Teredinibacter purpureus: one gene and its partner. The protein of the gene in region 1 interacts with the protein of each later gene in a pairwise test. Links are inferred from orthologs where the notes say so. Each region holds a gene or a part of one and is shown in the gene's direction. Other genes may lie near its edges.

What was found. The genes of interacting proteins can lie anywhere in the genome.
Region 2: the proteins of H5647_RS08405 (region 1) and rho interact in binary tests that used the Escherichia coli proteins (3 or more experiments, as listed by UniProt). The link is inferred for Teredinibacter purpureus from one-to-one orthologs.

Annotation. Positions count from the first base shown.
Region 1 is NZ_CP060092.1:1,979,690-1,984,422, reverse strand. Bases 1-2,953 are described here. They hold H5647_RS08405 (YhbY family RNA-binding protein), read left to right. Parts: upstream 1-1,303; coding sequence 1,304-1,603; downstream 1,604-2,953. Other genes in these bases: H5647_RS08400 (ATP-binding protein), read left to right, coding at 1,708-2,953; rlmE (23S rRNA (uridine(2552)-2'-O)-methyltransferase RlmE), read right to left, coding at 382-1,002; ftsH (ATP-dependent zinc metalloprotease FtsH), read right to left, coding at 1-299. Also shown: more of H5647_RS08400, read left to right, coding at 2,954-3,123; H5647_RS08395 (response regulator), read left to right, coding at 3,136-3,822; transcription elongation factor GreA, read right to left, coding at 4,330-4,733.
Region 2 is NZ_CP060092.1:618,303-622,869, forward strand. What follows is about bases 1,781-4,567. They hold rho (transcription termination factor Rho), read left to right. Parts: upstream 1,781-2,437; coding sequence 2,438-3,697; downstream 3,698-4,567. Other genes in these bases: trxA (thioredoxin TrxA), read left to right, coding at 1,781-1,950; H5647_RS02530 (hypothetical protein), read right to left, coding at 3,732-3,893; ubiD (4-hydroxy-3-polyprenylbenzoate decarboxylase), read left to right, coding at 3,896-4,567. Also shown: ppk1 (polyphosphate kinase 1), read left to right, coding at 1-1,455; more of trxA, read left to right, coding at 1,624-1,780. UniProt on the Escherichia coli protein: Facilitates transcription termination by a mechanism that involves Rho binding to the nascent RNA, activation of Rho's RNA-dependent ATPase activity, and release of the mRNA from the DNA template.

The DNA of each region.
Region 1 (4,733 bases):
CTAGCCTTTTCGGGAACAGCGCCTTTTACCTTAACTCGATGGTCCAATAGGGTATCCATCAATTTCAAGTCAAGGATTTCTGGCATTACAACCAAAAAAGAGGTGTTATCTAGGCGAATGCCTCGAATCATCTGCCCCTCAATAATGACTTCACTTACGCGATCGTCCTGCACTTCGAGCATAAACTCAGAGTACGTCATTTCATCGCGAGGCGCGGTTTCATTAAAGTTTTGGAAAACGGTAAAAAGTACAGCGGCTATTACAAGCCAAAGTACGAGGTTTTTAGCCATGTCATTCAAGGCTGCTTCTCCTGATTAGTCCGTCCCAACTGAAATTCAATAGGGACTTGCAAATTCGCTATATCCGAGTAATACCCGCAGTCTAGCCTTTAAAGCCCTTCGCCACCAAATAGACTTCTCGAGATCTCGCTCTAGAAGCATCGGGCTTGCGGGTAACAACGGAATTAAAGTGCGCGCGACAATTAAGTAGAAAATCATCGAACCCTTCACCCTGAAAGACTTTGCTGACAAAGTTGCCACCGGGGCTCAGTATTTGAATCGCCATATCAAGCGCCAGCTCAACCAAATACATCGCTTTTGGTTGATCAACCGCCGCAATACCACTCATGTTGGGGGCCATATCAGAAATTACAAGATCTGCGCGTTTTTCTCCCATTGCGGCCAACAATTCATTAAGCACGCTCTCTTCCGTAAAATCACCCTGAATAAAGGTAACACCCGCTATGGAGTCCATAGGTAAAATATCGGAGGCCAAAACAATGCCTGTATCGCCTGCTGCCTGAGCGGCAACCTGCGACCAGCCTCCGGGCGCAGAACCTAAATCGACTACTGTCATGCCGCGCTTAAACAAGCGATCTTTTTTGTTTAGCTCAACTAACTTGTAGCTAGCCCGTGAGCGATAACCATCTTTTTGGGACGCTAACACATATTGATCCCTGAAATGCTCATCTAACCAACGATTACTACTTTTCGATCTGGACATGAGTTCACTCTATTATCTTGTTCCATTGGCCTACACCATTAGCTTGCAACACATAGCCCCAGGCGGATTGCAATCACAACTAGGGCGCGCATTCTAAGAGTATAGGGAAGCTTTGAACAAGCTTTACAAGCCGCTTCATACTACCGCGATACAAATATGGCACGCAATCCACCAGCCCAACCTGCTCGTTTTCTTGTTCCGCACTAAATAAAACGCAGTGCAGGCGCCTATAGTCGCGCTTCTCGGCCATAACCCTGTACAATGTCGCCCCCGATTTAACCTCTCTGTAGCGAGTTCCATCATGAGCCTATCCAACGATAAAGTTAAGCAATACCGAACCATTGGCCACGATCTAAACCCCGTTGTCACCATCGCCGGTAAAGGCCTCACCGAAAACGTGCTTGCCGAAATTGATCGAGCACTTGAAGACCATGAATTAATTAAAGTTAAAGTCTCAATTATTGATCGTGAAGCCCGCAAAGCTGCCATTGCTGAGATAAGCGCTAAATGCTCTGCGCAGACCATCCAAGAAATAGGTAAAGTTGCACTTTTCTTTCGGGCCGCGAAAAAGCCTCACCCAAAGAAATCGAATATTCGCTAAACTTCTAAGCGCCGTATTCAAAAATGCAAATATAAAGGAAGCTTGAATTTGCCGCTTGCGGTTGCAAGGGGTCTTGGCAATACTGCCCATTCAGGCGTCTTCCCATGATAAAAAGCATTAAATTCAAGCTCTGGCTTACGTTTCTCCTCACTCTGCTGCTCAGCACTTCTGCAATGCTGCTGCTGAATCACGCCAGTGTTCGGCAAGGTTTTCTTGATTACGTCACACAACAGGCCATCGACCGGCTGCAATTTCTCGAAAATACGATTACCGAGATCTATTCGAAGGAAATGTCCCTTGCGCCGCTTAAGAACGATAAACGCCTTTGGCGTCGGCTACGCTATCAAACCTTTAGAGAATTTATCGAACAACAGCAAAGACAAGCGGTTAACAATAACGAGCCGCCTCTGCACCCCAGTGTTAAAGCCCATGAACGCGCCTTTATTGACCAGCTGATCCTTACCGACAATAACAAGCAAATTATTGTCGGTAATTACTTTAAAAATGCCGAATATTCATGGCGAGCGCTCTATTTTAACGAACAATTAATTGGGTATATTGGCTACATAAAACCAAAAGACTTCATGCGCTCAGTCGACCGCCTATTCGTCAACCAACAATTGAAAGCTTTCGCTTTGCTGAGCATTGCCATTTTCGCGGGTTCGTTTGTTGTCGCCATGCTCGTCTCCCGCTGGCTCGTTAACCCCCTAAGCGAGCTTTCTCGCGGCGCCCGCCAAATCATCGCAGGCGATTATACTGTGCGTCTAGAGCGCAATACGGCGGATGAGCTAGGGCTGCTTTGCCAAAACTTTAACGAGTTAGCACGCACCCTGAACCTCAACGAAAGCACTCGAAAACAATGGGTAGCGGATATTTCACACGAAATGCGCACTCCCCTTGCGGTTATCAAAGCACAGATAGAGGCCATGCTAGACGGTATTAGGCCAACGACCACCGAAAACCTGCACCTACTCAACAATAAAGTTGATGCTGTTAGCAGCCTCATCAATGATCTCTACGAATTATCCCTATCCGATTTAGGTGCTATGACCTACACCAAAGAGCCTTTACGCCTACAAAAAATCGTTGCGAATGTAGCCCTCGATTACCAACAAAAATTAGCTCAAGAAAAGCTATCGCTAACCATTCGCAACCAGCTTAACGAAAAAACTCGTCTGTTTGCAGATGAAAAGCGCTTACAGCAATTACTGGATAACCTCATTGAAAATAGTGCACGCTATACCGACGCTCCGGGCAAAATTCAGCTAAGCGCAGCACAAACTGAGCATTCGATAATTCTAACGCTTGAGGACAGCGCGCCCTCCGTTCCTGCCGAAGCCTTAGATAAGATTTTTGACAGACTATTCAGGCTAGAAAAATCTCGCAACCGAGCACTTGGCGGTGCAGGCTTGGGGCTCAGTATTTGTAAAAATATAGTTGAAGCGCACGAGGGCACAATAAACGCGTCGCCATCCACTCTTGGCGGGCTGAAAATCAGTATTACGCTACCAATGAACTAAGGAATACGCCTCATGTCCAACACACGCCCCTTAATTCTAATTGTTGAAGATGAACCAGATCTAGCTCAACTCATTCGAGACTACCTGTTAGCGGCGGACTACACCTGCCATCTTATCCATAATGGTGGTGAGGTAATGCCATGGCTCGAAAACAACCGACCCACCTTAATATTACTGGATATAATGCTCCCAGAAAAAGATGGCCTAAGCTTATGCCGAGAGCTACGCGACAAGCCCGCGTGGGCACAAACACCTATCATTATGGTAACAGCCAAAGTAGAAGAAATTGATCGTTTACTTGGCCTTGAGCTAGGGGCCGATGATTACATCTGTAAGCCGTTTAGCCCAAAAGAAATCGTCGCACGAGTAAAAGCTGTGTTACGTAGAACTCTTCCTTCACAACCAACGGCACTCATCGAATTGCACCAAGACAGCCACCACGTTACCATCAAGGGCCAAACCACCGAACTCACAACCATTGAATTCAGCCTGTTTAAATTACTGTACGATTCACCAGGAAAAATTTTTTCTCGGCAATTTATTATGGATAACATCTACAGCGACTATCGTGTTGTAAGTAACCGCACTGTCGACAGCCATGTTAAAAAATTACGCAAAAAACTCCAAGAACTCGCCGCAGACCAAGAGGTTATCCATTCGGTATACGGCGCTGGATACAAATACGAGCCCACACAATAATGACACGTTACTTTTTTTACGCACTTGCCATACTGTTTTTTTGCGGATGCAGCTCGACAAAACCACCCAAGAATTCTGAAACCCAGTTCACTACACGCATAACGTCAAGCGGGTTAAAGCACTTCCAAATACAATTATTACCCCTTGAGACAGAGCTAAGAACTATCGACACTAGAAATACACGGCGCAGAAACGGCGCCCCAAACGCGCCTACGTCGGAGAGAAGCACTAGGCGAACCGAATCAATACTTGTTGCTCAAGCCAATATGAAAATAGCCGAAACAGGGTATTGCAAAGAAGGTTACTGGCTTTTAGATAAAAACTTGTTCGGGCACTCGCCTCTACTGCGAGGAGAATGCAACGATCTAGCGACCAATATTGACAGAACCCAGTTTCCAGATACTATCTTGCGGTGGTGACCGCAAGATAGTGCCCAATTGCCGCCCATAAAAAAACGGACTCGATGTCCGTTTTTTTATGGGCGGGCTCTACGATGCTTTTACATATTTAGATATGTAACACATCGTCAATCTCGTATTCAACATCACCACCAGGTGCCTTAACCACCGCAACATCACCCACCTCTTTCCCTATGAGCGCTCTAGCGATAGGCGATGTCACTGAAATTTTATTGATCTTCACATTCGCCTCGTCTTGCCCCACAATTTTGTAGGCTATTTCTTCGTCGGTTTCAACGTTTATCAGCTTCACTGTTGTACCAAAAATAACTTTGCCGGACGGAGGCATCGACATGATATCGATTATAACCGCCGTTGAAAGCTTGCCTTCAATATCTTGAACGCGACCTTCACAAAAACCTTGCTGCTCACGCGCAGCATGATATTCGGCATTTTCCTTCAAATCGCCATGCTCGCGCGCTTCAGCAATAGCCGCAACAATGCGAGGACGAT
Region 2 (4,567 bases), 1.4 Mb from region 1 along the record:
TTTATTTTTCTCTCCTCTATGATTCACGCCAATGCCGACAAAATGTTCCCCGGCATGAAGGCATTAGGCTGTTATCAATTCCGCATCACCCGCAATGCCGACTTAGATGTCGACATGGAAGGTATTGCCGACCTCGCCCGTGCCCTAAGAGGTGAATTACATTCACGGCGTTTCGGCACAGCCGTAAGATTAGAAGTCGCCGATAACTGCCCAGAAGAGCTCACCCAATTTTTACTTCAAGAAACAGGCTTAACCGAAAGCGAACTCTATCGCGTGCATGGGCCGGTAAACCTTAAGCGCCTTATGAAGGTGCCAACACAAGTCGGTCGACCCGACTTGCTCTACCCTCCTTTTACGCCAACTATGCCCAAAGGCCTTGCTCGAAAAGACAATATTTTTGACGCCGTTGCCCGCAAAGACTATTTACTGCAACACCCCTTCGAGTCGTTTGCGCCCGTCATTCAATTATTGCGGCAAGCAGCAAAAGACCCTCACGTGGTGGCCATAAAGCAAACACTGTATCGCTCGGGTGGCCTCAAATCATCGATCGTAGACGCACTCATAGATGCGGCGCGCAACGGCAAAGAAGTTACGGCCATTGTTGAATTACGAGCCCGCTTTGACGAAGAAGAGAATCTCGAGCTAGCCAGCCGCTTACAAGAAGCTGGAGCCGTGGTGGTTTACGGTGTAGTCGGATACAAAACGCACTCGAAAATGGTGCTCGTGGTTCGCCGGGAAGGCGGCGAATTAAAGCGGTATGTACACTTAGGCACGGGCAACTACCACAGCGGTAACGCACGCCTGTACACCGATTACTCCCTTCTCACCGCCGATCCCGTACTGTGCGGCGACGTACACCGAATATTCCAACAGCTCACCGGCATGGGTAAAACAGAACGCATGGATAAACTGCTCCACGCGCCTTTTACCTTAAAACGGCAGCTCATACGGCTTATCGATGGCGAAGTAAAAGCACATCGCGATGGCAAACCGGCTCATATTATTCTTAAGTGCAATGGGCTCACCGAACCCAAAATCATTCAAGCGCTCTACAAAGCGTCACAGGCCGGCGTCTCTATCGACCTGATTATTCGGGGTATGTGTTGTTTACGGCCGGGAATTCCCGGCGTTTCGGACAATATCCGTGTTCGCTCTGTTGTCGGCCGATTTTTAGAACACACACGAACGTATTATTTTGCCAATAGCGAGCCCACCGTATTTTGTGCCAGTGCTGACCTAATGGAACGCAACCTCACCCATCGCGTGGAAACCTGCTTTCCGGTACAACAACCAGAACTCGCCCAACGTATTTATCGGGAATTGTTACTGTATATCAACGATAATATGCGCAGCTGGCAGCTCGACAATTCCGGCCATTACACCGAAAACCAGTGCGCTCAAGATGAGAGCCCACAAGGAGCACAAGAAGAACTCCTCCACTTGCTATCAAAATAATCATGCCCTATTAGGGTTGTAATTCCTTATCAGTGACCTAATTTACAAGATCAATGGCGCTGATAGGGCATAAACCGTCTTCAGGCTCTTATTTGGCCTTGTATCGAATACGGGCTATCCTTATCATTACCGCCTCTTCCCCTATACCCCCTTTTGGAGAATCTAAATATGAGTGACGCGATCGTTCACACTAGCGATGCAAACTTTGAACAAGACGTTTTGTCTGCTCAAGGCCCCGTTCTGGTTGACTTTTGGGCAGCATGGTGTGGTCCTTGCAAAATGATCGCGCCCGTTCTCGACGAACTTTCTCAGGAATACGGCGACAAGATCAAGATTTGTAAAATGGATGTAGACGCCAATAAGGCCACACCGGCCAAATTCAATATTCGCGGCATTCCAACATTGATTATTTTCAAGAACGGCAGCGCAGAAGGCACTAAAGTGGGTGCTTTATCGAAAGCGCAGTTAAAAGAATTTATTGAAAGCAATCTTTAAGAAATACCCTCGATATGGGCAGGGTCAAAAAATGCGACCCTATCCATATCAAGTTCTTGCGTATTAGGACTTTGCACTGAGTTATTTTTGTGGCTATACTGCAGATGTCTCGCATTTAAGCATTTCCGCTCATTTCTCCTGCAGTCACCATTACCTCGACTTTCAGCAACCCGATGACTGGATCTACGCAGACACAGCTGCCCAATCGGATAATCTTTATCACCTACTCGCGTTATCGATAGCAACACCAAGCCTGACCTACGGCTAACTAAAATGTCGAAGCGCCAACCGAATTCCGACACTCATTATAAAATGCAGCAAATAAGACTCCCGATTTCGAATCAGAAAATTTTGAACTGACTGAGCGTGGCCTTTTATGAATACTCGTCATTTGTACCTCAGTTTATTAACAGATTACTAATATCGACACTATTATTAACCCAATCATCTGGCAATTGCCGACAAGCCCTCCTACCGTATTAATCTTATGAATCTCACTGACCTCAAGAAAAAACCAATAGAAGAACTCATCGATATTGCTAAAGAGATGGGTATGGAAAGCCTAGCCCGCTCTCGCAAACAAGATGTCATTTTTAATATCCTAAAACGCCACGCCCGCAGCGGCGAAGATATTTACGGTGATGGGGTACTCGAAATTCTGCAGGACGGCTTCGGCTTTTTACGTTCAGCGGGCGCCAGCTACCTCGCTGGCCCAGATGACATCTATGTATCACCTAGCCAAATTCGACGCTTCAATTTACGTACTGGCGATACTATCTCCGGTAAAATTCGCCCCCCAAAAGAAGGCGAACGCTATTTTGCGCTACTAAAAGTTAATCAAATTAACTTTGACAAGCCCGAGAATTCACGCAATAAAATTCTGTTTGAAAACCTCACCCCCTTATTTCCTACAGAACGTCTAACACTCGAAACGGGTAATGGGTCTACCGAAGACTTAACCGGCCGCATCATTGATTTAATATCTCCAATTGGTAAAGGCCAGCGAGGCCTTATTGTCGCGCCACCAAAGGCCGGTAAAACCATCATGATGCAAAATATGGCACAAGCTATTACCCGCAATAACCCCGAATGCCACCTTATTGTACTGCTAATTGACGAGCGTCCGGAAGAAGTTACCGAGATGCAACGCTCTGTTCTGGGTGAGGTGGTTGCATCCACCTTCGACGAACCCCCCTCACGCCATGTTCAAGTTGCCGAAATGGTTATTGAACGTGCAAAACGGTTGGTAGAGCATAAAAAAGACGTAGTCATATTGCTCGACTCCGTTACGCGTTTAGCGCGTGCGTACAACACCGTTATACCCTCATCCGGTAAAGTGCTAACCGGTGGTGTCGATGCTCACGCCCTTGAACGCCCCAAACGTTTCTTTGGTGCCGCACGAAATATTGAAGAAGGCGGTAGCCTTTCCATCGTTGCCACAGCGCTGATCGATACCGGCTCTAAAATGGACGAAGTTATCTATGAAGAGTTTAAAGGTACAGGAAACCTAGAATTACACCTCGACCGTAAAATCGCCGAGAAACGCGTTTACCCTGCCATCAATATTCGTCGCTCCGGTACCCGCCGCGAAGACTTACTTATGAAAGAAGATGAACTGGCACGCGTATGGATTCTTCGTAAATTACTCCATGACATGGAAGATATCTCCGCAACTGAATTTTTAGTCGATCGACTTAAAGGCTTTAAGTCGAACAAAGAATTTTTCTTATCCATGAAATCTAAATAGCGACTGTTTAACGCGTTGCCTTCGCAGTGTCGGTTTACGGCACACCTTGTGCGAAGGCAACGCTGCTCATGGCAGCATTAAAAACAACCCAATCATCACTCACAACAACATCCCAAAGGGAGCTTGCAACCGCTCCGTATTCTCGTTGCCCCTCTTTTGGGCTCACTCGAAACGAAGCGCTCTGCACAACGCGCATCTATGTTTAAAGACCTCCGCGATTTTATCCAGCTGCTTGAGAAAAAGGGCCAGCTCAAACGCATCACACACCCGGTAAGCTGCCACCTCGAAATAACAGAGATTTGCGATCGAACGTTACGCGCGGGAGGGCCTGCACTGCTATTTGAAAATATCGAAGGCCACACCATACCGTTACTCGGCAATTTATTTGGCACGCCCGAACGCGTAGCTCTAGGAATGGGCCAAGAATCGGTTGAAGCACTGCGAGATGTTGGCGAACTCCTTGCGTTTTTAAAAGAGCCAGAACCACCAAAAGGCTTGAGAGATGCGTGGCAGAAAATGCCAATATTTAAGCAAGTGCTCAATATGTCGCCCAAAGAAGTGACGAAGGCACCCTGCCAACACAACGTAATGGAAGGCAGCGATGTCGACCTAACCAAAATCCCCATCCAAACGTGTTGGCCCGGAGATGTTGCACCGTTGGTTACGTGGCCCCTTGTCATTACCCGCGGCCCCCACAAAGAAAGACAGAACCTCGGCATCTACCGCATGCAACTCATCGGTAAAAACCGGTTGATTATGCGTTGGCTAAGCCATCGTGGCGGCGCGTTAGACTTTAGAGAATGGCAAAAAAAATATCCCGGTGAGAACTTCCCTGTATCTGTTGCACTTGGCGCAGACCCCGCAACTATT